DNA from 3 places in the Pseudomonas sp. 20P_3.2_Bac5 genome. Region 2 is predicted to be linked to each of the others. Evidence: riboswitches for the same ligand, from Rfam matches in the RefSeq annotation. Region 2 holds a riboswitch; each other region holds the start of a gene.
The links. Region 2 has a riboswitch for cobalamin ahead of NTD88_RS14530 (ABC transporter substrate-binding protein). Riboswitches for the same ligand answer to the same signal wherever they lie in the genome.
Positions count from the first base shown of each region.

Region 1: linked by a shared signal. The riboswitch ahead of NTD88_RS27270 (TonB-dependent receptor) and the one ahead of NTD88_RS14530 (ABC transporter substrate-binding protein) in region 2 are both predicted to bind cobalamin.
Region 3: linked by a shared signal. The riboswitch ahead of cobW (cobalamin biosynthesis protein CobW) and the one ahead of NTD88_RS14530 (ABC transporter substrate-binding protein) in region 2 are both predicted to bind cobalamin.

Region 1 is NZ_JANLOA010000135.1:28,791-35,332, reverse strand. Features, by position in the region: gene NTD88_RS27285 (Lrp/AsnC family transcriptional regulator) at 1-257, shown strand, start outside; gene NTD88_RS27280 (homoserine dehydrogenase) at 495-1,535, shown strand; gene NTD88_RS27275 (aldehyde dehydrogenase family protein) at 1,548-2,966, shown strand; cobalamin riboswitch at 3,045-3,251, shown strand; gene NTD88_RS27270 (TonB-dependent receptor) at 3,359-5,497, shown strand; gene NTD88_RS27265 (ABC transporter ATP-binding protein) at 5,533-6,318, shown strand; gene NTD88_RS27260 (ABC transporter substrate-binding protein) at 6,315-6,542, shown strand, end outside.
Region 2 is NZ_JANLOA010000077.1:20,298-26,839, reverse strand. Features, by position in the region: gene uca (urea carboxylase) at 36-3,593, shown strand; cobalamin riboswitch at 3,715-3,917, shown strand; gene NTD88_RS14530 (ABC transporter substrate-binding protein) at 4,063-5,079, shown strand; gene NTD88_RS14525 (FecCD family ABC transporter permease) at 5,079-6,119, shown strand; gene NTD88_RS14520 (ABC transporter ATP-binding protein) at 6,116-6,542, shown strand, end outside.
Region 3 is NZ_JANLOA010000009.1:109,742-116,283, reverse strand. Features, by position in the region: gene cobN (cobaltochelatase subunit CobN) at 1-1,434, opposite strand, end outside; gene cobW (cobalamin biosynthesis protein CobW) at 1,438-2,505, opposite strand; cobalamin riboswitch at 2,601-2,809, opposite strand; cobalamin riboswitch at 2,866-3,053, shown strand; gene NTD88_RS01515 (CbtB-domain containing protein) at 3,152-3,334, shown strand; gene NTD88_RS01510 (CbtA family protein) at 3,346-4,038, shown strand; gene NTD88_RS01505 (cobalamin biosynthesis protein) at 4,038-4,463, shown strand; gene cobM (precorrin-4 C(11)-methyltransferase) at 4,492-5,238, shown strand; gene NTD88_RS01495 (DUF1272 domain-containing protein) at 5,309-5,554, shown strand; gene NTD88_RS01490 (hypothetical protein) at 5,671-5,967, opposite strand; gene hpaR (homoprotocatechuate degradation operon regulator HpaR) at 6,136-6,542, opposite strand, start outside.

The sequences.
Region 1 (6,542 bases), on a different contig from region 2:
CTCGCCGGCCTTCGTCGCTGATCAGCGCGGCGATTTTCGTTTATCGCTACGACCGCATGCGCGGCGACGATGTGCTGGCCAAGCTGGGGACCATTCCCGAGGTGGTCCAGTGTGAGGTGCTCAGTGGCGAGTTCGACCTGATGCTGCGGGTCAACGCGGCGAGCCCTGAGCGGGTTCACGCGGTCTGGAAAGAAATCGCGGCCATGCCCGGCGTGGAAAACACCGTGACCTCGTTTGTCCTTTCTGCTGTCTTCTAACTAACCCTTCCGCCCATTTCGCAACGGTTCGCTCCCACACTGTAGGAGCGAGCTTGCTCGCGATGCCCCCCACGCTTGCGCTGGCTCACCGCAGCGCAAGCGTCCCTTCGCGCCTCGATTTCAGGCGTTTGCGCACTGCGCAAATCGCTCAACAAATACAGCGTTTTGCCGTATTCAAGTGCCCTGGCCCGACTCGTACGCTGATGCCATCAAACAACAGCAAAGAGGAATGCCTTCGTGACTGAATACAACATTGCCCTGGTCGGCTTCGGTGGTGTGAACCGTGGCCTGGCCCAGTTGATCGCAGAGCGTAACGCCACCTGGAAGGCGGCCCTCGGTTTCAGCCTGAAGATCGTCGGCGTCACCGACCTGTTTCTCGGCTCGGTGGTCAACCGCAACGGCCTGGACGCCGCCGAACTGGTCGCGCTGCCCGCCGAGAAGGGCGCGCTGGCGCGCATCGCCGGCGGTACTGCCGAGGCCTTCAATGAAACGGTGATCAAGCAGTCCGGCGCCGACATCATTGCCGAGGCGACCTTTACCAACCCGGTCGACGGCGAGCCGGCAGCCACCTTCTGCCGCTGGGCGCTGGAAAGCGGCATTCATGTGGTCACCACCAACAAGGGCCCGATTGCCTTGCACGGCGCCGAGCTCAAGGCGCTGGCCCGTCGCAAGGGCCTGGCGTTCGAATACGAAGGCTCGGTGATGAGCGGCACGCCGGTGATCCGCCTGGCCCGACAAGCCCTTGCCGGTGCGGAAATCCAAGGTTTCGAGGGCATCCTCAACGGCACTTCCAACTATGTGCTGACGCGGATGAAGGACGGCCTGGCGTTCAGCGATGCGGTGGCCCAGGCGCAACAACTGGGCTACGCCGAAGCCGACCCGACCGCGGATGTCGAAGGCCATGACGTGCGCCTGAAAGTGGTGATCCTCGCCAACGAACTGCTGGACGCGCACTTGAGCGTCAGCGACGTCGCCTGCTCGGGCATCAGCGGCATCAGCGCCGCAGACATCGTCAAGGCGCAGGCCACGGGGCAGTGCTGGAAACTGATCGGCGCCGCCAGCAAGGCGGCCGACGGTTCGGTGTCCGCCAGCGTCGAAGCGCGTTTGTTGCCGCTTGAGCACCCGCTGGCCGGCATCTCCGGCGCGGTCAACGCGATCTCCTTCAACACCGAACTGCTCGGCGCCGTCACAGTGTCCGGGCCGGGCGCCGGCCGGATCGAGACGGCGTTTGCCTTGCTCTCCGACATCATCGCCCTGCACACCACCGACCGCCAGTAACCGGAGCCTTTCATGAGCGTATCTCGCATGACCAGTGTTCAATCCGTAGCCCCAAGCCACATCGACGTGTTCAGCCCGTTCGATGGCGGTGTGGTCGGTCGCGTGCCCAACCTCGACGCTGCGGCGGTGCCGGGCCTGCTGGCCCGGGCGCGGGCGGGCGTCAGCGAAAGCGCGGCGCTGCCACGCCATCGCCGTGCGCGGATTCTCGAGGAGGCCGCACGACTCGTGGAAGCCGACGCCGCGGCGTTCGCCAGCCTGATCGTGGCCGAGGCCGGGAAAACCCTGCGCCAGGCCGAGAAGGAAGTGAAGCGCTGTGTTAACACGCTGAAGCTGTCCGCCGAAGAGGCGCGGCGCAATGCCGGTGAAGTGGTGCCGTTCGAAGCCTATGAGGGCTCGGAGTCCCGCCAGGGCTGGTTCACTCGCGAACCGCTGGGGCTGATCGTCGCGATCACGCCTTACAACGACCCGCTGAATCTGGTCGCGCACAAACTGGGCCCGGCGATTGCCGGCGGTAACGCGGTGATCCTCAAACCGTCCGAGCTGGCGCCGTTGTCGGCGTTGAAACTGGTGGAGTGCCTGTCGCAGGCCGGGCTCCCGGACAACGTGGTGACCACCGCCACCGGCGGTGTGGAACTGGGCCGGGCGCTGGTCGAACTGCACGAGGTGCGGATGATTTCCTTCACCGGCGGCTTTGCCACCGGCGAATCCATCGCCCGCAGCGCCGGGCTGAAAAAGCTGGCGATGGACCTGGGCGGCAACGCGCCGGTATTGGTGCTGGAAGACTGCGACCTCGGGCCGACCGTGGAGTCCTGCGTCTCGGGTGCCTTCTGGGCCGCCGGGCAGAACTGCATCGGCACCCAGCGCATCCTGGTGCACCGCGCGATTTATCCGGCGTTCCGCGAACAGTTCGTGGCGCAGTCGCGGGCCTTGAACCTGGGTGACCCGTCGCTTCGCGAAACGGATGTCGGGCCGATGGTCACCGAGCAGGCGGCCTGCCGCACCGAACAATTGGTCGAGGACGCCGTGGCGGACGGTGCCAGGGTGCTTTGTGGCCACCGCCGCGAGGGCGCGCTGTACGCACCTACCGTGCTGGAACAGGTCAGCCACGCCAGCCGGATCTGGCAGCAGGAAGTGTTCGCGCCGGTGGTGATCCTCGAACCGTTCGACCACCTCGACGACGCCGTCGCCCTGGCCAACGCGCCGGAATACAGCCTGCACGCCGGCGTATTCACCCGCGACCTGTCGACCGCGCTGAAGCTGGCCCGGCGCATCGAGGCCGGTGGCGTGATGATCAACGACTCGTCCGACTACCGCTTCGACGCCATGCCATTCGGTGGCTTCAAATACGGCAGCCTCGGACGGGAAGGGGTGCGCTTCGCCTATGAAGACATGACGCAGCCGAAAGTGGTGTGCATCAACGACATGGGCTGAGTCGTCGCGTCGGTGATTGCCGGTCCTGATGCCGGCCACCGACACCTCTGTCGTTGACCGGCTGGCACTTTGATGGTCAACTGCGCGCCTGTTTCAGGTGCCCCATACCGCCGTGTATGGGGTGAAACGGGAAGCCGGTTCGTCACTTTGCTGATCAGTCCGGCGCTGCCCCCGCAACGGTATGCGAGCGAAACATTCGAAAAGCCACTGTGCCCCGCGCATGGGAAGGCGAATGTTTCATGACCCTCGCGAGCCCGGAGACCGGCCTGAAGCATCGTTTGGCAAACCCGCGGTGGGCGGGCGCAGGCCGGTTTCCGTGGGCTGTCGCGCCCGCGATTCCCTATGCGTTGTTCCCTCCGGGATTCTTTCATTCCTGCTTCAAGTGGAACGACATGTCCCGTAATTCCCTGTTCAATTCCTTCTCGGGCACGCTGCTGTGTGCCAGCCTCGCACCTTGCGTATTACTGTCCCTGCCGGCGCACGCCGCGGAAGACGAAAAAGCCCTGTCCCTGCCGGCCACGGCCATCAACGAGGTCGCCGAGCAAAACCCTCAGCCTGACCTGCACACCCCGAGCACCAGCGGTTCGCGCCTGGGGCTGACGCCGCTGGAGACCCCGGCCAGTGTGACCAGCATCAGCGCCGAGCAGATCCTCAAACGCAATAACGCCACCGTGCAGGACGCCGTGACCCGCTCGCCGGGCGTCACCTTCATCGGCACTCCCGGCAACGGCGGCACCGCGCTGTCGGCCCGCGGCTTCACCGGCCACAGCTCGACCATGCAGTTGTATGACGGCACCCGCCTGTATGTCGGCGCCGGCACCGTCACCTTCCCGGTGGACACCTGGGCCGTGGAACGCATCGATGTGCTGCGCGGCCCGGCCTCGGTGCTCTACGGCGAAGGCGCCACGGGCGCGGTGATCAACGTGGTGCCGAAGAAGCCGTTCGAGGGCGAGATCCGCAACCACCTGCGCCTCGGCTATGGCTCGGACGACAAACGCCAGGCCGCGCTGGACAGCGGCGGCTCGCTGACCGACACCCTCAGCTACCGCTTCAACCTGAACCAGCAAGCGAGCAATGGCTGGGTCGATCGCGGCAACTCGGAAAGCATCGCCCTCAGCGGCTCGCTGCGCTGGCAGGCCACCGACGACCTGAGCTTCACCTTCAGCCACGACTACAGCGACCAGGAGCCGCAGCGCTACTTCGGTACGCCGTTGGTGGACGGGCATTTCCGCGAGTCGCTGCGTGACCACAACTACAACGTCGAGGATGCGACCGACCACTACAACGACCAGTCCACCCGGCTGGTCACGGACTGGACGATCAACGACAACCTCAGCGCCAGCAACCAGTTGTACTTCCTCAAGGCCCAGCGCCGCTGGCGCAATGCCGAGACTTACACCTGGCTGCCGGGCGACCTCGTGCGGCGCGACAGCTTCATCAGCATCAAGCAGACCCAGGAGCAGGTGGGCGACCGTCAGACCTTCACCCTGCAGCATTCGCTGTTCGGGCTGGACAGCCGCACCGTGGTCGGCGCGGACTACAACTCGATCCGCTTCGTGCGCAAGCATGACTTCGGCAACGTCTACAGCGACACCGTGCCGCTGGCCGGCTCGGGTGGTGGCGGCTATGTCAGCACCGACCCGTATCGCTCCCGTGACGCCAACCAGGCGAAGCAGTTCTCGCTGTTCGCCGAGAACCGCACCCAGCTCACCGAGCAGCTTTCGCTGATCACCGGTGTGCGCCGCGATCAGGTCCACCTCGACCGTACCGACGTGCCGACTGACACCCGCAGTGATCGCAGCCTGTCCGGTGGCAACTGGCGCGCCGGCCTGGTGTTCGCCGTCACCGAGGACCTGTCGCTGTACGGCCAGTACGCGACCAGCACCGAAGGCGTCAGCAACCTGCTGACCCTCTCGACCGCGCAGCAGCAATGGGACCTCAGCACCGCGAAACAGACCGAAGTGGGCATCAAGCAGCAGTTGCTCGACGGCCGTGGCGAATGGACCCTGGCCGCGTACCACATCGTCAAGAAGAAGCTGCTGAGCACCGATCCGGTCAATCCGACGATCCAGCAGCAGATCGGCCAGCAGTCCTCCGACGGCATCGAAGCCACCCTGGAACTGCGTCTGCCATACGACGTGCAGCTTTCGGCCAACGCCGCCTGGGTTCGCGCCGAGTACGACGAGTTCGCCAGCGGCAGCAATGACTTCAAAGGCAACCAGCCGGTCAACGTGCCGCGCCGTTCCGCCAACCTGTGGCTGAGCAAGGACTTCGCCGAGCGCTTCAGCGCCGGCGCGGGCGCGCGCTACGTGGACAGCCGTTACGGCGACAACGCCAACACGGTCGACGTCCCGGGCTACACCGTGGTCGATGCCAACGTTGACTGGCACGTGCAGCCGGACCTGACCCTCGGCTTGCAACTGAACAACCTGTTCGACCGCCAGTACGCCACCACCACCGGCAACAACGGTCGGCAGTGGTACCTGGGCGAGCCGCGTTCGTTCTTCGTCACGGCTGACTACACCTTCTGACTGCCGCGCCCCCGGCGGGGGCGCACGGAGACTGAATGTCCTCACTCAGTATCGAGGGGCTGGCCTGGGCCGCCCCCGGCCGTGACCGCGATCCGCTCTGGCTGCTGCGGGATATCCACCTGCGGGTCGGCCAGGGCGAATTCGTCGGCCTGATCGGCCCCAATGGCAGCGGCAAGACCAGCCTTTTGCGCTGCGCCTACCGTGCCTATGAACCGGCCATGGGCAGCGTGATGCTGGACGGCGAGAACCTGTGGCGGCGCACCCCGCGCTGGTGCGCACAGCGCATTGCCGTGGTGCTGCAGGAGTTTCCCCAGGAATTCGGCCTGACCGTTGCCGACGTCGTGGCCATGGGGCGTACCCCGCACCAGGGCCTGTTCGGCGGCGACAACGCGGACGATGCCGCGCAGGTGGCGCAGGCGCTGAAGCGGGTAGGGCTCACGGCGTGCGCGCTGCGCAGTTTCGCCAGCCTGTCCGGTGGCGAAAAACAGCGCGTGCTGCTGGCCCGGGCCTTGGTGCAACAGCCTGGCCTGTTGATTCTCGACGAGCCGACCAACCACCTCGACCCGCGTTATCAGCTCGAACTCCTGGGCCATCTGCGCAGCCTCGACCTGAGCGTCCTCGCCAGCTTTCATGACCTGAACCTGGCGGCGGCGTTTTGCGATCGGCTCTGCGTCATCGCCGAGGGCCGCATCGTCGCCAGCGGAACACCGGCCGAGGTCCTGACCAGTGAGCTTCTGCACCACGTTTTCGGCGTGCGGGCGCTGGTCGATAGCCACCCGCTGCACGCCTATCCACGAATCACCTGGATCACTCAACCATGAACTATCGGTTTCTTGCCGGCCTGATGCTGGCGCTGCTGGCGGCGCCGTCGATGGCCAGCGACTATCCACTCACCGTGCGCAGTTGCGAGCGCGACGTCACCCTGAACAAGGCGCCGCAACGGGTCGTCGTTCACGATGTGAATATGACCGGCATGCTCCTGCACCTGGGTTTGCGCGAGCGTCTGGCCGGCTACACCGGCTTTACCGCCACCAAGCACCGCGAC
Region 2 (6,542 bases):
GCGGGACGACCCGCCCTCCCCGTTAGGACAGCCTCATGTTCGAGAAGCTGCTGATCGCCAACCGTGGCGCCATCGCCTGCCGTATCCTGCGCACCCTGCGCCAACTCGAGGTGCGCGGCGTTGCCGTGTACGCCGAAGCCGACGCCGCCAGCCAGCACCTGCAACAGGCCGACCAGGCCATCAGCCTGGGTGAAGGGCCTGCCGCCAGCACTTACCTGGTGGTCGACAAGATCCTCGCCGCCGCCCGCGAAAGCGGCGCCCAGGCTATTCATCCCGGCTACGGTTTCCTCTCGGAAAACGCCGCCTTCGCCGAAGCCTGCGAAGCGGCCGGCATCGCCTTCGTCGGCCCGACGCCGGAGCACCTGCGCACCTTCGGCCTCAAGCACACCGCCCGCGCCCTGGCCAAGGCCCACGGCGTGCCGCTGCTGGAAGGCAGCGACCTGCTCGACGACCTCGCTGCTGCCCATAGCGCCGCAAGCCAGGTCGGCTATCCGGTGATGCTCAAGAGCACCGCCGGCGGTGGCGGCATCGGCATGCGCGTGTGCCGCTCGGCGGCGGAGCTTGAAGACGCCTTCGACGCGGTCAAACGCCTGGGGCAGAACAACTTCAGCGATGCCGGGGTGTTCGTCGAGAAATACATCGAACGTGCCCGCCACCTTGAGGTGCAGGTGTTCGGCGACGGCCAGGGCGAGGTGATCGCCCTCGGCGTACGCGACTGCTCGGTGCAGCGGCGCAACCAGAAAGTCATCGAAGAAACCCCGGCGCCGAACCTGCCAGCGGGCATGGCCGAGCAACTCTGCGACGCCGCCATCGCCCTCGCCAAGGCGGTGAGCTACCGCAGCGCCGGCACCGTCGAGTTCGTCTACGACAGCCAGGCCGAGCGCTTCTACTTCCTGGAAGTGAACACCCGCCTGCAGGTGGAACACGGCGTCACCGAACAGGTGTGGGGCGTGGACCTGGTGCGCTGGATGATCGAACTGGCCGCCGGTTGCCTGCCGCCGCTGGCGCAACTGATCGCCGACCTGAAACCGAGCGGCCATGCGATCCAGGCGCGGCTGTACGCCGAAGACCCGGGCCGCAACTTCCAGCCCTGCCCCGGCCTGCTCACCGAAGTGGCCTTCCCCGAGGCCGATGGCCGCGCCTTGCGCATCGATACCTGGGTCGAGGCCGGCTGCGAAATCCCGCCCTACTTCGACCCGATGATCGCCAAGCTGATCGCCTGGGCGCCAAGCCGCGAACTGGCCAGCGCCGCCCTCGGCAAGGCGCTGGGCGAGACCCGCCTGTACGGCGTGGAAAGCAACCGCGAGTACCTGCGGCAGATCCTCGGTTTCGCCCCGTTCGCCAGCGGCGAGCCCTGGACCCGTTGCCTGGAACAGTTGCATTACCAGGCCCACACCTTCGAAGTGCTGGCGGGCGGCACCCTCACCAGCGTCCAGGATTTCCCCGGCCGCCTCGGTTACTGGGCGGTCGGCGTGCCGCCGTCCGGGCCGATGGACAGCCGCGCCCTGCGCCACGGCAACCGCCTGCTGGGCAATCCCGAAGGCATGGCTGGCCTGGAAATCACCATGAGCGGCCCGACCCTGCGCTTCAACTGCGAGGCCGTGGTGGTGGTGACCGGTGCGGCGCTGCCCGTCAGCCTCGACGGCATCGAACAGCCAATGGACACCGCCCTGCTGATCCCTGCCGGCTCGACCCTGAGCCTCGGCGCCATCACCGGCGCCGGCGCACGCAGCTACCTGTGCCTGCGCGGCGGCCTGGAACTGCCGGGCTACCTCGGCAGCAAAAGCACCTTCACCCTCGGCCAGTTCGGCGGCCACGCCGGGCGTGCGCTACGCGCCGGCGATGTGCTGCACCTCAATCCGCTGACCGACCGCAGCGCCGGCCAAAGCCTGGCCGACAGCGAACGCACCCGCCTCGCCGCCGTGCGCACCCTGCGGGTGATCTACGGCCCCCACGGCGCCCCGGAATACTTCAGCGCCGAGTACATCCAGACCTTCTTCGCCAGCGATTGGGAAGTGCATTTCAACTCCAGCCGCACCGGCGTGCGCCTGATCGGCCCCAAACCGCAGTGGACCCGCGACAGCGGCGGCGAAGCCGGCCTGCACCCGTCCAACATCCACGACAACCCCTACGCCATCGGTGCGGTGGATTTCACCGGCGACATGCCGGTGATCCTCGGCCCGGACGGCCCGAGCCTGGGCGGCTTCGTCTGCCCGGTCACGATCATCCAGGACGACCTCTGGCAACTGGGGCAGTTGAAAGCCGGCGACATGCTGCGCTTCGTCCCGGTCAGTGTCGAACAGGCCCACGCGGGCAACGCGCCGTTCGACGCCACGCACCTTATCGACCCGGTCGTGCTGGACCGCGGCGAAGCCGACAAGCGCCTGGTGGCGCGGCTGTCCGGCGACACCCACCTGCTGCTGGAAATCGGCGCGGCGGAGCTGGATCTGGTGCTACGTTTCCGCGGCCATGCGCTGATGCAGGCGCTTGAGGCCAAGGCACTGGCGGGGGTGATCGACCTGACCCCGGGTATCCGTTCACTGCAGGTTCACTACCAGCCGCAGGTATTGCCGCTGCGTGATCTGCTGGGCATCGTCAGCGACGTCTGGGACGAGGTCTGCGAACAAAAAGACCTGCGCGTGCCATCGCGGGTGGTCCATCTGCCGCTGTCCTGGGACGACCCGGCCTGCCAGTTGGCGATCGAGAAATACATGACCACCGTGCGCAAGGACGCGCCCTGGTGCCCGAGCAACCTGGAGTTCATCCGTCGCATCAACGACCTGCCGAACCTGGACGAAGTGCAGCGCACCGTGTTCGACGCCAGCTATCTGGTGATGGGCCTCGGCGACGTCTACCTCGGCGCCCCCGTCGCCACGCCGCTGGACCCGCGGCACCGCCTGGTGACCACCAAATACAACCCGGCGCGCACCTGGACCGCGGAAAACTCGGTGGGCATCGGCGGCGCCTACCTGTGCGTGTACGGCATGGAAGGCCCGGGCGGCTACCAGTTCGTCGGCCGCACCTTGCAGATGTGGAACCGCTACCGCGAGGTCGCCGCGTTCGGTGGCAAGCCGTGGCTGCTGCGCTTCTTCGACCGCATCCGTTTCTACCCGGTGACGGCGGACGAACTGCTGCGGATTCGCCGTGATTTCCCGCTGGGGCGCTACCCGTTGCAGATCGAAGAGAGCGAACTGTGCCTCGCCGATTACCAGGAGTTCCTCGCCCGCGAGGCGGCGGGAATCGACGCCTTCCGTACGCAGCAACAGGCGGCGTTCAACGCCGAGCGCGAGCGCTGGATCGCCTCCGGCCAGGCCCATTTCGAAAGCGACGAAGCGGCAGCCCCTGCGGCTGAAGAAGCAGCGCTCGAAGCCGGCCAGCAAGGCGTGGACAGCCCGATCGCCGGCAACCTGTGGCAAGTGCAGGTCAGCGCTGGCGACCGGGTCAAGGCCGGCGATGTGCTGGTGGTGCTGGAGTCGATGAAGATGGAAATCCCGGTACTGGCGCCGTGCGATGGCCGGGTGGCCGCAGTGCGCGTGGAGCCCGGCTCGCCGGTGCGGGCGGGACAGCGGGTGGTGGTGTTGGCGGATCGCTGAGGCTCGACGCCCCGACAACATCGCTGTCACTGAGGGCCTCATCGCCGGCAAGCTGGCTTGCCAGCGATGAGGCCCTCAACATCACCACCACTCCAACACTGGCCCTGTGCCGCTCTATCCCGTACCATCGCGCCCCGCCGGTTTCCGAAAGGAACTAACAGGGAATTCGTCCGCGCCGCTTACCGGTGCGAAAACGCAACTGCCCCCGCAACTGTAGGCGCCGAGCCTGCTCCTTTTTCACACGCCACTGGGCCACGCCCGGGAAGGCAGGAGCATGGTGATGACGCGCCAGTCAGGAGACCTGCCGGCCAGCAGCATCGCAAACCCACCGGCGGGGTGTCCGGGAAGGGCATTCCGTTTCCGCACGGCAACCGTTTTCGGCTGCCCCGCGCGCTTGCGCGTCTTCGGGATGTGTTTTCCAGACCTGTGCCGTCCGCCACGCACACGTTCGAATGGAGATCGCATCCGCATGCCCCTGTCCCGCCTCACGCTCGCCCTGCTCGCCAGCCTCGGCCTCGCCAGCACCGCCCTCGCCGCGCCCACCGCGTACCCGCTGACCATCGATAACTGCGGCACCCCGCTGACCTTCGACCAGGCTCCGGCACGCGCGGTCACCATCGGCCAGTCCGGCACCGAGATGTTCTACGCCCTGGGCCTTGAGCAGAAGCTGGCCGGCACGTCGCTGTGGTTCAGCGACGTGCCGGAGCGCTTCAAGGCGCAGAACGCCAAGGTCGAGCGCCTGGCCGACAACGACCCGAGCTTCGAAGCGGTGATCGGCAAGCGTCCCGGCCTGGTGGCGGTGCAGTTCGAGTGGATGGTCGGCCCGCAAGGCGTGGTCGGCACCCGCGAGCAGTTCGCCGACCTCAAGGTCCCGGCCTACCTGATGCCGTCCGACTGCGAAGGCAAGGACAACCTCAGCGGCGCCGACGGCACCCGCCTGCAGGCGTTCCAGATCGACAGCCTGTACAAGAGCATCGAACAACTGGCGCAGATCATGGACGTCCAGGACCGCGGCGAAGCCGTCGTCAATGACCTCAAGGCGCGCCTGGCCAAGGTCACCGACAACGCCGGCCAGCGCCGCGATCAGGATCAATCGGCCGTGTTCTGGTTCTCCAGCGCCGACCTCGATATCGACCCTTACGTGGCCGGGCGCAAGGGCATTCCCGACTTCATGCTGAACAGCCTGGGCATGCGCAACGTCATCGCCTCCGACGAAGAATGGCCCACCGTGGGCTGGGAAACCATCGCCAAGGCCAACCCGACCTTCCTCGTCATCGCCCGCATGGACCGTCGCCGCTTCCCCGCCGACGACTACCTGAAGAAGCTCGAATTCCTCAAGAACGACCCGGTCACCCGCAACATGGACGCGGTGAAAAACGACCGCATCATCATCCTCGACGCCAACGCCATGCAGGCCAGCCTGAGCCTGGTCGACGGCATCGAAACCCTGGCCGCCGCCAGCCAGAAGCTGCGGCAGGACCACTGATGCCCCACGCTGTCGCCCGCCTCGTCCTGCGCCTGCTGGGCCACGCCCTGTGGGTCGGCGCCTTGCTCGCGCTGGCGGTGACGATCGCCGCCAGCATCGGCGAAACCCGCCTCGGCCTGTCCGTGGTGCTGGACGTGCTGGGCAACAAGTTGTGGGGCGCCGGCCACCTGCTGGACCCTATCGACGAAGGCATCATCTGGAACTACCGGCTGCCCCGCGCGCTGGTGGCCGGCGCCTGCGGGGCCGGCCTGGCGATGTCCGGCGTGGTGTTGCAGGCGCTGCTGCGCAATCCACTGGCCGATCCGTACTTGCTGGGCATCTCCGCCGGCGCGTCGACCGGCGCGGTGCTGGTGGCGATCATCGGGGTCGGCGCCGGCACCTTGTCGATGTCCGGCGGGGCCTTTCTCGGCGCCCTGGCCGCCTTCGCCCTGGTGGTGTTGCTGGCGCGCGGTGCACGCGGGGCCGGCAGCACCGGGCAGATCATCCTCGCCGGGATCGCCGGCTCGCAGTTGTTCAATGCCCTGACCTCGTTCCTGATCACCGCCTCGGCCAGCGCCGAGCAAGCCCGCGGCCTGATGTTCTGGCTGCTGGGCAACCTCAGTGGCGTGCGCTGGCCGGCGGTCGGGCTGGCGCTGCCGGTGGTGCTGCTGGGGCTGGTGCTGTGCCTGTGGCATCGGCGCGCGCTGGACGCCTTCACCTTCGGCGCGGACGCCGCAGCGGCGCTAGGCGTTCCGGTGCGCCAGGTGCAGATCGTGCTGGTGGCGTGCGCGGCGCTGATGACCGCGGTGCTGGTGTCCATCGTCGGCTCCATCGGCTTCGTCGGCCTGGTGATTCCCCATGCCGTGCGCCTGCTGGCGGGGCCGCGACACACCCGCCTGCTGCCGTTGAGCGCGTTGTGCGGCGCGCTGTTCCTGATGGCGGCGGATGTGCTGTCGCGCACCCTGATCAAGGGCCAGGTGCTGCCGATCGGGGTGATCACCGCGCTGGTCGGCGCGCCTGTGTTCGCCCTGATCCTGATCCGGGGGCAACGTTCGCGATGAATGCCTTCGAGCCGACACAGCACTGCGCCGCCCTCGCCTGCACGGGCCTGGGGTACCAGATCAAAGGCACGCCGCTGGTGGCCGAGGTGGACCTGCAGGTCCGCCCCGGCGAAACCCTCGGTATCGTCGGGCCCAACGGCTCGGGCAAGTCCACCCTGTTGAAGTTGCTCGCGGGTCTGCTCAAGCCCCACAGCGGCGAAGTCCGGCTCAACGATCATCCGCTGGCGAAGCTGCGCCGTGGCGAAATCGCCCGGCTGCTGGCGGTGGTGGAGCAACAGGCCAACACCGATGACGCCATCAGCGTGCGCGACGCCGTCGAGCTGGGCCGCACACCCTGGCTGTCGGCGCTGTCGCCATGGAGCGCGGCCGATGACGCCATCGTCGCCCAGGCCTTGCAGGCGGTGGCCATGGCGCACCTGGCGC
Region 3 (6,542 bases), on a different contig from region 2:
GCCCCAGCGCTCGCGCACCGCCTGCTGATTGGCTTCGGGCAGTTGCGCGAACGCCGCCAGATAGTCATCCAGCGCCATGCTTTGCGCGCAGGGGCGTTGGTCGAGGCTGTCGAGGTCGTTGCTGACACCGCCCAACAGGTCGTGGATCAGCGCGGTGCCGCTGTCCGGCAACTCGTCTACCGGATAATCCTGCTGCTTCAGCGCCCGCAGGATATTCAGCGCCGCCGCCGGCGTGTCGAGGCCGACGCCATTGCCGATGCGGCCATCGCGGGTCGGGTAGTTGGCGAGGATCAGCGCCACCCGCTTCTGCGGGTTGGGCAACCGCGCCAGCTCGCACCAGCGCCGCGCCAGTTCGGCGACGAAATCCATGCGCTCGGGGTGTGCGCGGTAGCAGACCACATCGGACTGGCTGCGCTCGCTGCGCCAGGCCAGGTCCTTGAAGCTTATTGGCCGGGTGATGATGCGCCCGTCCAGCTCCGGCAAGGCGATGTGCATCGCCAGGTCGCGCGCCCCGAGGCCCTGCTCGCTGGCTTGCCAGCCGGGTTCGTTGTCCTGGGCGCAGATCGCTTGCAGCACCGGAATGTCGCGGCGGAACGGGCGCAGGTGCGGCTGCTCCGGGCTGGACTGGGCAAAGCCGGTGGTATTGAGGATCAACGCCGCGTCGGTTTCGTCCAGCCAGGCCTCGACCTGGGCCAGGCAACCGGCCTCCTTGAGGCTGGCGACCGCTATCGGCAGCGGATTGAGCCCGGCGCCGATCAAGCGCTCGCAGAACACGTCGACGAAGCCGGTATTGGCCGCCTGCAGGTGCGAGCGATAGAACAGCAGCGGCACCACCGGTTGCCCGGCGCACCAGTCGGCCCGCCAATCGGCGAGGTCCGCCTCGGCGTGATCCGGGTGATAAAGGCTGGTACGCGGCAGTTGCCGGGGCTCGTCCCAGGGGTAATCACGGCCCAGCCAGAGACTGGCAAGGCAGTTGAACAAATTCAGGGCGTTGGCCTTGCCGCCCTGGCGCAGGAAGTGCCAGAGCCGCTCGGCCTGCTCGCCGGTGACCGTGCCCAGGCTGCTCAGCTCCGGGTCCGGGCGGTCGTCGCCCGGTACCAGAATCAGTTGCACGCCGCGCTCGGCCAGGGCCACCAGTTGCTCGACGCCGTAGCGCCAATAGCCGATGCCGCCATGCAGCGACACCAGGATGACCTTGGCGTGGCGCAGCACCTGATCGACATACAGGTCGACCGACGCATGGTTCTGCACCTGCATCGGATTGGCCAGGCGCAGGCTGGGGTAGTCGTCCGGCAGCTCGCGGGCGGTTTCCGCCAGCAGCGCCAGGTGCGAGTCACCGCTGCAAAGGATCACCAGCTCGGCGGGAGTCTGCCCGAGGTCGGCAATGCTGTCGTCCGGCACGAAGCCGCCGGGCTGGGTCCGCAGCAGGTGCATGGATCAGGCGCCCAGGGCCGCGCGCAGACGGGCTTGCAGCGCCTCGGCGTCGAGTTCCTGACCGATCAGCACCAGGCGCGTGACCCGCGCTTCGTCACTGCGCCAGGCGCGGTCGAAGTGTTTGTCGAAGCGCGTACCAACGCCCTGGATCAGCAGGCGCATCGGCTTGCCGGGAATCGCCGCGAAACCCTTGACCCGCAGAATGCCGCTGTCCACCACCAACTGGGTGAGGGCGTCGAGCAGCAGGGCTTCGTCGGCTTCGGGCAGTTCCAGGGAAATGGAATCGAAGGCGTCGTGGTCGTGGTCGTCGTGGTCATCATCGTCGTGATGGCTGTCGTGGTGGGTACGGCGGCCGTCGATATGGGCTTCCGACTCGGCGCCCAGGCCCAGCAGCACTTCCAGCGGCAGCACGCCTTTGCTGGCTTCGATCACCTTCACGGCAGGCGGCAGCTCTTCAGCCACTTCGGCGCGCACGGCGGCCAGGGCATCGGCAGCGATCAGGTCGGCCTTGTTGAGGACGACGAGGTCGGCGCTGGCCAGTTGGTCGGCGAACAATTCGTGCAGCGGGGATTCGTGATCCAGATTCGGGTCCAGCTTGCGCTGGGCATCGACCTGTTCCGGGAAGGCGGCGAAGGTGCCGGCGGCCACGGCCGGGCTGTCGACCACAGTGATCACCGCGTCAACGGTGCAGGCGTTGCGGATTTCCGGCCATTGGAAGGCTTGCACCAACGGCTTGGGCAGCGCCAGGCCGCTGGTTTCGATCAGGATGTGGTCGAGGTCGCCACGGCGGGCCACCAGTTCACGCATGACCGGGAAGAATTCTTCCTGAACGGTGCAGCACAGGCAGCCGTTGGCCAGTTCGTAAACCCGGCCGCAGGCTTCTTCTTCGGTACAGCCGATGCTGCACTGCTTGAGGATTTCGCCGTCGATGCCCAGCTCGCCGAATTCATTGACGATCACCGCGATACGGCGGCCCTGGGCGTTGTCCAGCATGTGCCGCAGCAAGGTGGTTTTGCCCGAGCCGAGAAAGCCGGTAACGATGGTGACGGGGAGTTTGGCCAGTGTTTTCATGTCGGATGCCCTTGGCAGGATGGCGGGCATGCGGGACGGGAGCCGCAGGCATGCAGCCTGGGCGCGTTCGCCACCGGATCACCCCGCCCGGTTGAAAGTCGGAAACTGAACGAGGCAGGTCTCCTGGCTCGCGCTGTGCCCTTCAGGGCGGCATCGACGCCTTCCCGCCGGTTCGGCAGTGGCTGTGTCGATGGGAGCAGCGCTTACAGTTGCGGGGGCAGCCGCGGCCTGGCCTGAAAAAGGCGCACCGCGTTCCCGTCTTAGCTCCGGCCCGTGCCAGAGAACCTCGAACCGGCAAGGCTACGCAGTGCCCCGAAGCCGGTCAACCGCTGTATTGACGGATGTCAACGCGCGTGATTTCCTAGCGCGATTCGTTTGGGTGCCTTTTTGTTACAAGGTGAAACGGGAAACCGGTAAATTCCGGTGCTGCCCCCGCAACGGTAAGCGAGGAAAGCGTCAAGACCACTGTGCCTGCGGGCATGGGAAGGTGACGCCACGGCGAAATGCCCTCGCAAGCCCGGAGACCGGCCTGAACAACAGCATTGACCAAACCCGCGGTGGGCGGGCGACGTTGCAGCCCCTGGGCGATTCCGGCCAGGGGTTCTTCGCGCTTGCCTGTTGCCGACAACACCAAGAGGAAAGCGCCATGCCGATCATCGCCAGTCACGCCATCGCCACCCCGACCACCCTCAGCCAGCGCATCGTCGCTGCCGTCAGCGCCTCGGTGCTGGGCCTGTGCCTGGTCTACTTCGCCGGCTTCTCGCACATCGAAGCGGTGCACAACGCCGCGCACGATACCCGTCACAGCGCCGCTTTCCCTTGCCACTGAGGCCTGCCCGAATGTTCATGCGCATCGCTCGCACCGCAGGCTTCGCCGGCCTGCTGGCCGCACTGCTGCTGACCCTGCTGCAAAGCTTCTGGGTCGCGCCGCTGATTCTCCAGGCGGAAACCTATGAAACCGCGGCCCCGGCCGTACAAGAACACGAGCACGCCGACGCCGCGGCGGGCGCGGAGCATCATCACGACGCCGAAGCCTGGTCGCCGGAAGATGGCTGGCAGCGCGTGCTGTCCACCACGGGCGGCAATCTGGTGGTCGCGGTCGGCTTTGCCCTGCTGCTCGCCGCCATGTACACGCTGCGTCGCCCAGGCCGCGTCACCACGGGTGCGCTGTGGGGGCTCGGCGGTTTCGCCGTGTTCTGCCTGGCGCCGAACCTGGGCCTGCCGCCGGAACTGCCGGGTACCGCCGCCGCCGACCTGGCCCTGCGTCAGTACTGGTGGATTGGCACCGCCGCGGCGACCGCCGTTGGCCTGGCGCTGATGGTGTTCGCCGGTAACTGGCTGCTCAAGGCCGTGGGCCTGGTGCTGCTGGTGCTGCCGCATGTGATCGGCGCGCCGCAACCGGAAGTGCACGAAAGCCTGGCACCAGAAGCGCTGGAGTCGCAGTTCATCGTCGCTTCGCTGCTGACCAATGCGGCGTTCTGGGTCGCCCTCGGCCTGATCAGCGCCTGGCTGTACCGCCGCCAGGCTGCGTGATGCCCTTCCCGCCCGGCGCAACCCCGCTGTTCGCCGGGCTGGGCTGCCGCCGCAGCAGTCCGGCCGATAATCTGGCCGGGCTGCTAAGGCGGACCTTGAAAGCCCATGACCTCCCTCTCGAAGCCCTCGCCGGCCTGGCCAGCATCGATCTCAAGCACGACGAACCCGGCCTGCTGCAACTGGCCGCGCAACTTGCCCTGCCGCTGAGTTTCTTCAGCGCCGCGCAACTGGCGCCCTTCGCCGCCCGCCTCAGCCACCGCTCGCCGGTCGCCTTTCGCCACAGCGGCTGCCATGGCGTGGCCGAGAGCTGTGCCCTGGCGCTGGCCGAACAGGTCAGCGGCCTTCCCGCACAACTGCGGGTCACCCGCATCGTCCAGGACGATATGACCCTGGCATTGGCCTGGGCGCCGTCGTTTGGCGGATAATCCGCCCCCTCTCGTTCAAGGATTTGCCATGACCGTCTATTTCATCGGCGCCGGCCCCGGCGACCCGGAGCTGATCACCGTCAAGGGCCAGCGCCTGATCCGCCAGTGCCCGGTCATCATCTACGCCGGTTCCCTGGTGCCCGCCGCAGTGCTCGAAGGGCACCAGGCCGAGACCGTCATCAACAGCGCCGAGTTGCACCTGGAGCAGATCATCGCGGCGATCAGCGCCGCCCATGCCAAGGGCCAGGACGTGGCCCGGGTGCACAGCGGCGACCCCGCCCTGTACGGCGCCATCGGCGAGCAAATTCGCCATCTGCGTGAACTGGGCATTCCTTACCAGATCATCCCCGGCGTGACCGCCACTGCGGCCAGCGCCGCCCTGCTCGGCTGCGAACTGACACTGCCGGACATCGCCCAGAGCGTGATCCTCACCCGCTTCGCCGACAGCTCCCCTATGCCCGAAGGTGAAGCGCTGGCCAGCCTGGCCAGCCACAAGACAACCATGGCGATTCACCTCGGGGTGCGGCATCTGCCAAAGATCGTCGAGCAACTGCGCCCGCATTACGGCGGCGACTGCCCGATCGCCGTGGTCCATCGCGCCACCTGGCCGGACCAGGACTGGGTGCTGGGCACGCTGGACGACATCGTCGAGCAGACGGAACGCAAAGGATTCCGCCGCACGGCGCTGATCCTGGTGGGCCGGGTGCTTGCCAGCGACAATTTCAGTGAGTCCGCGCTTTACCGGGCGGGCCACGCGCATCTGTACCGTCCCTGACCGCGCTATTGCATTGCCATCAGCGTTGCTTCAATTTAACGCTTCGGCATACCTCAAAGGACTACCTTCAATGCTTGAACTGCGCCCCTGCTGTGAATGCTGCGCCACCGACCTGCCAGGCGACAGCCGCGATGCACTGATCTGCTCGTTCGAATGCACCTACTGCCGCAGCTGTGCGGAAGGTCAGTTGAAGGGCAAGTGCCCGAACTGCGGTGGCGAGTTGCAGCCAAGGCCTGCCAGGGTGGGCGAGAAGCTGGCGCGCAATCCGGCAACGACGGTGCGCACGGTGAAGGCCGAGGGTTGCCCGACTCATTGAAGAAAGGGCCTACGATGCAGTAATGCCCTTCGCGAGCAAGCTCGCTCCTACAGTGTAGGAGCGAGCTTGCTCGCGAAGGGTCTCGACGGGCTTAACTGACTGGCCCTATTTTGTGGCTAATGCGGCTGCAGCTTGTTCTTGATCAGCCCGACGATAAACGTCAGCACCGCCCCGCCAGCCCCGCCGCCCACCACGCTGCTGATGATCGCGGGCAAATCCAGGGTGCCTGCCGCGCCAGCCTGGGCCAGGCTCTGATCGCCGGTGAATGACGCCAGGATCTGCCCCAGCACCACGCCACCCACCCCGCCAAGAATCGAATTGAGCAGCGGCCCCATGCCTTGTTTGCTCATGCCCGCCGCGTTGCCGCCTACCACACCGCTGATGATCTGAATGATCAGACTGATGATATCCATCGCCATAGCCTCTCTTAAGCGCCTGAAATGACGACTCGCGAGCGGGTTACTTCAGATACGGCCACTACCACCGGCGTTGAGACGTCGTGGTCCGACCAACGACGGCAAGCTGTTGCGGATAACCGACAGTATATGTAGGACTTTTCAGTTGCGCGAACAGCCGCCCCCTCAGGGCTTGACGCCCTTCAACTCGTTGAGCAGCCCCAGCAGCGTTTGCAGCTTGGCGTCGCCGAACTGTTCGAGGATGCGCTGGTAGTTGCGCTCCATGTCTTCGCTCATGTCCACGAAGCACTGCTGGCCCTGCTCGGTGAGGCTGACAAAGACCCGGCGCTGGTCCTGCACGGATTTCTTGCGCCGCACCAGGCCGTCGCGCTCAAGGCGACTCAGCACGCCGGTCATGCTCGGTTTGAGAATGCAGGCCTGTTCGGCCAGTTGATGGCTTTCCAGCTCGCCTTGCTGGCGCAGGATGCGGATCACCCGCCACTGCTGCTCGGTGAGGCCGTGCGCGTTGAGCGACGGGCGGAAGAAGGCCATGGTGGCTTCGCGGGCTTGCAACAGCGTGAGGGTCAGGGACG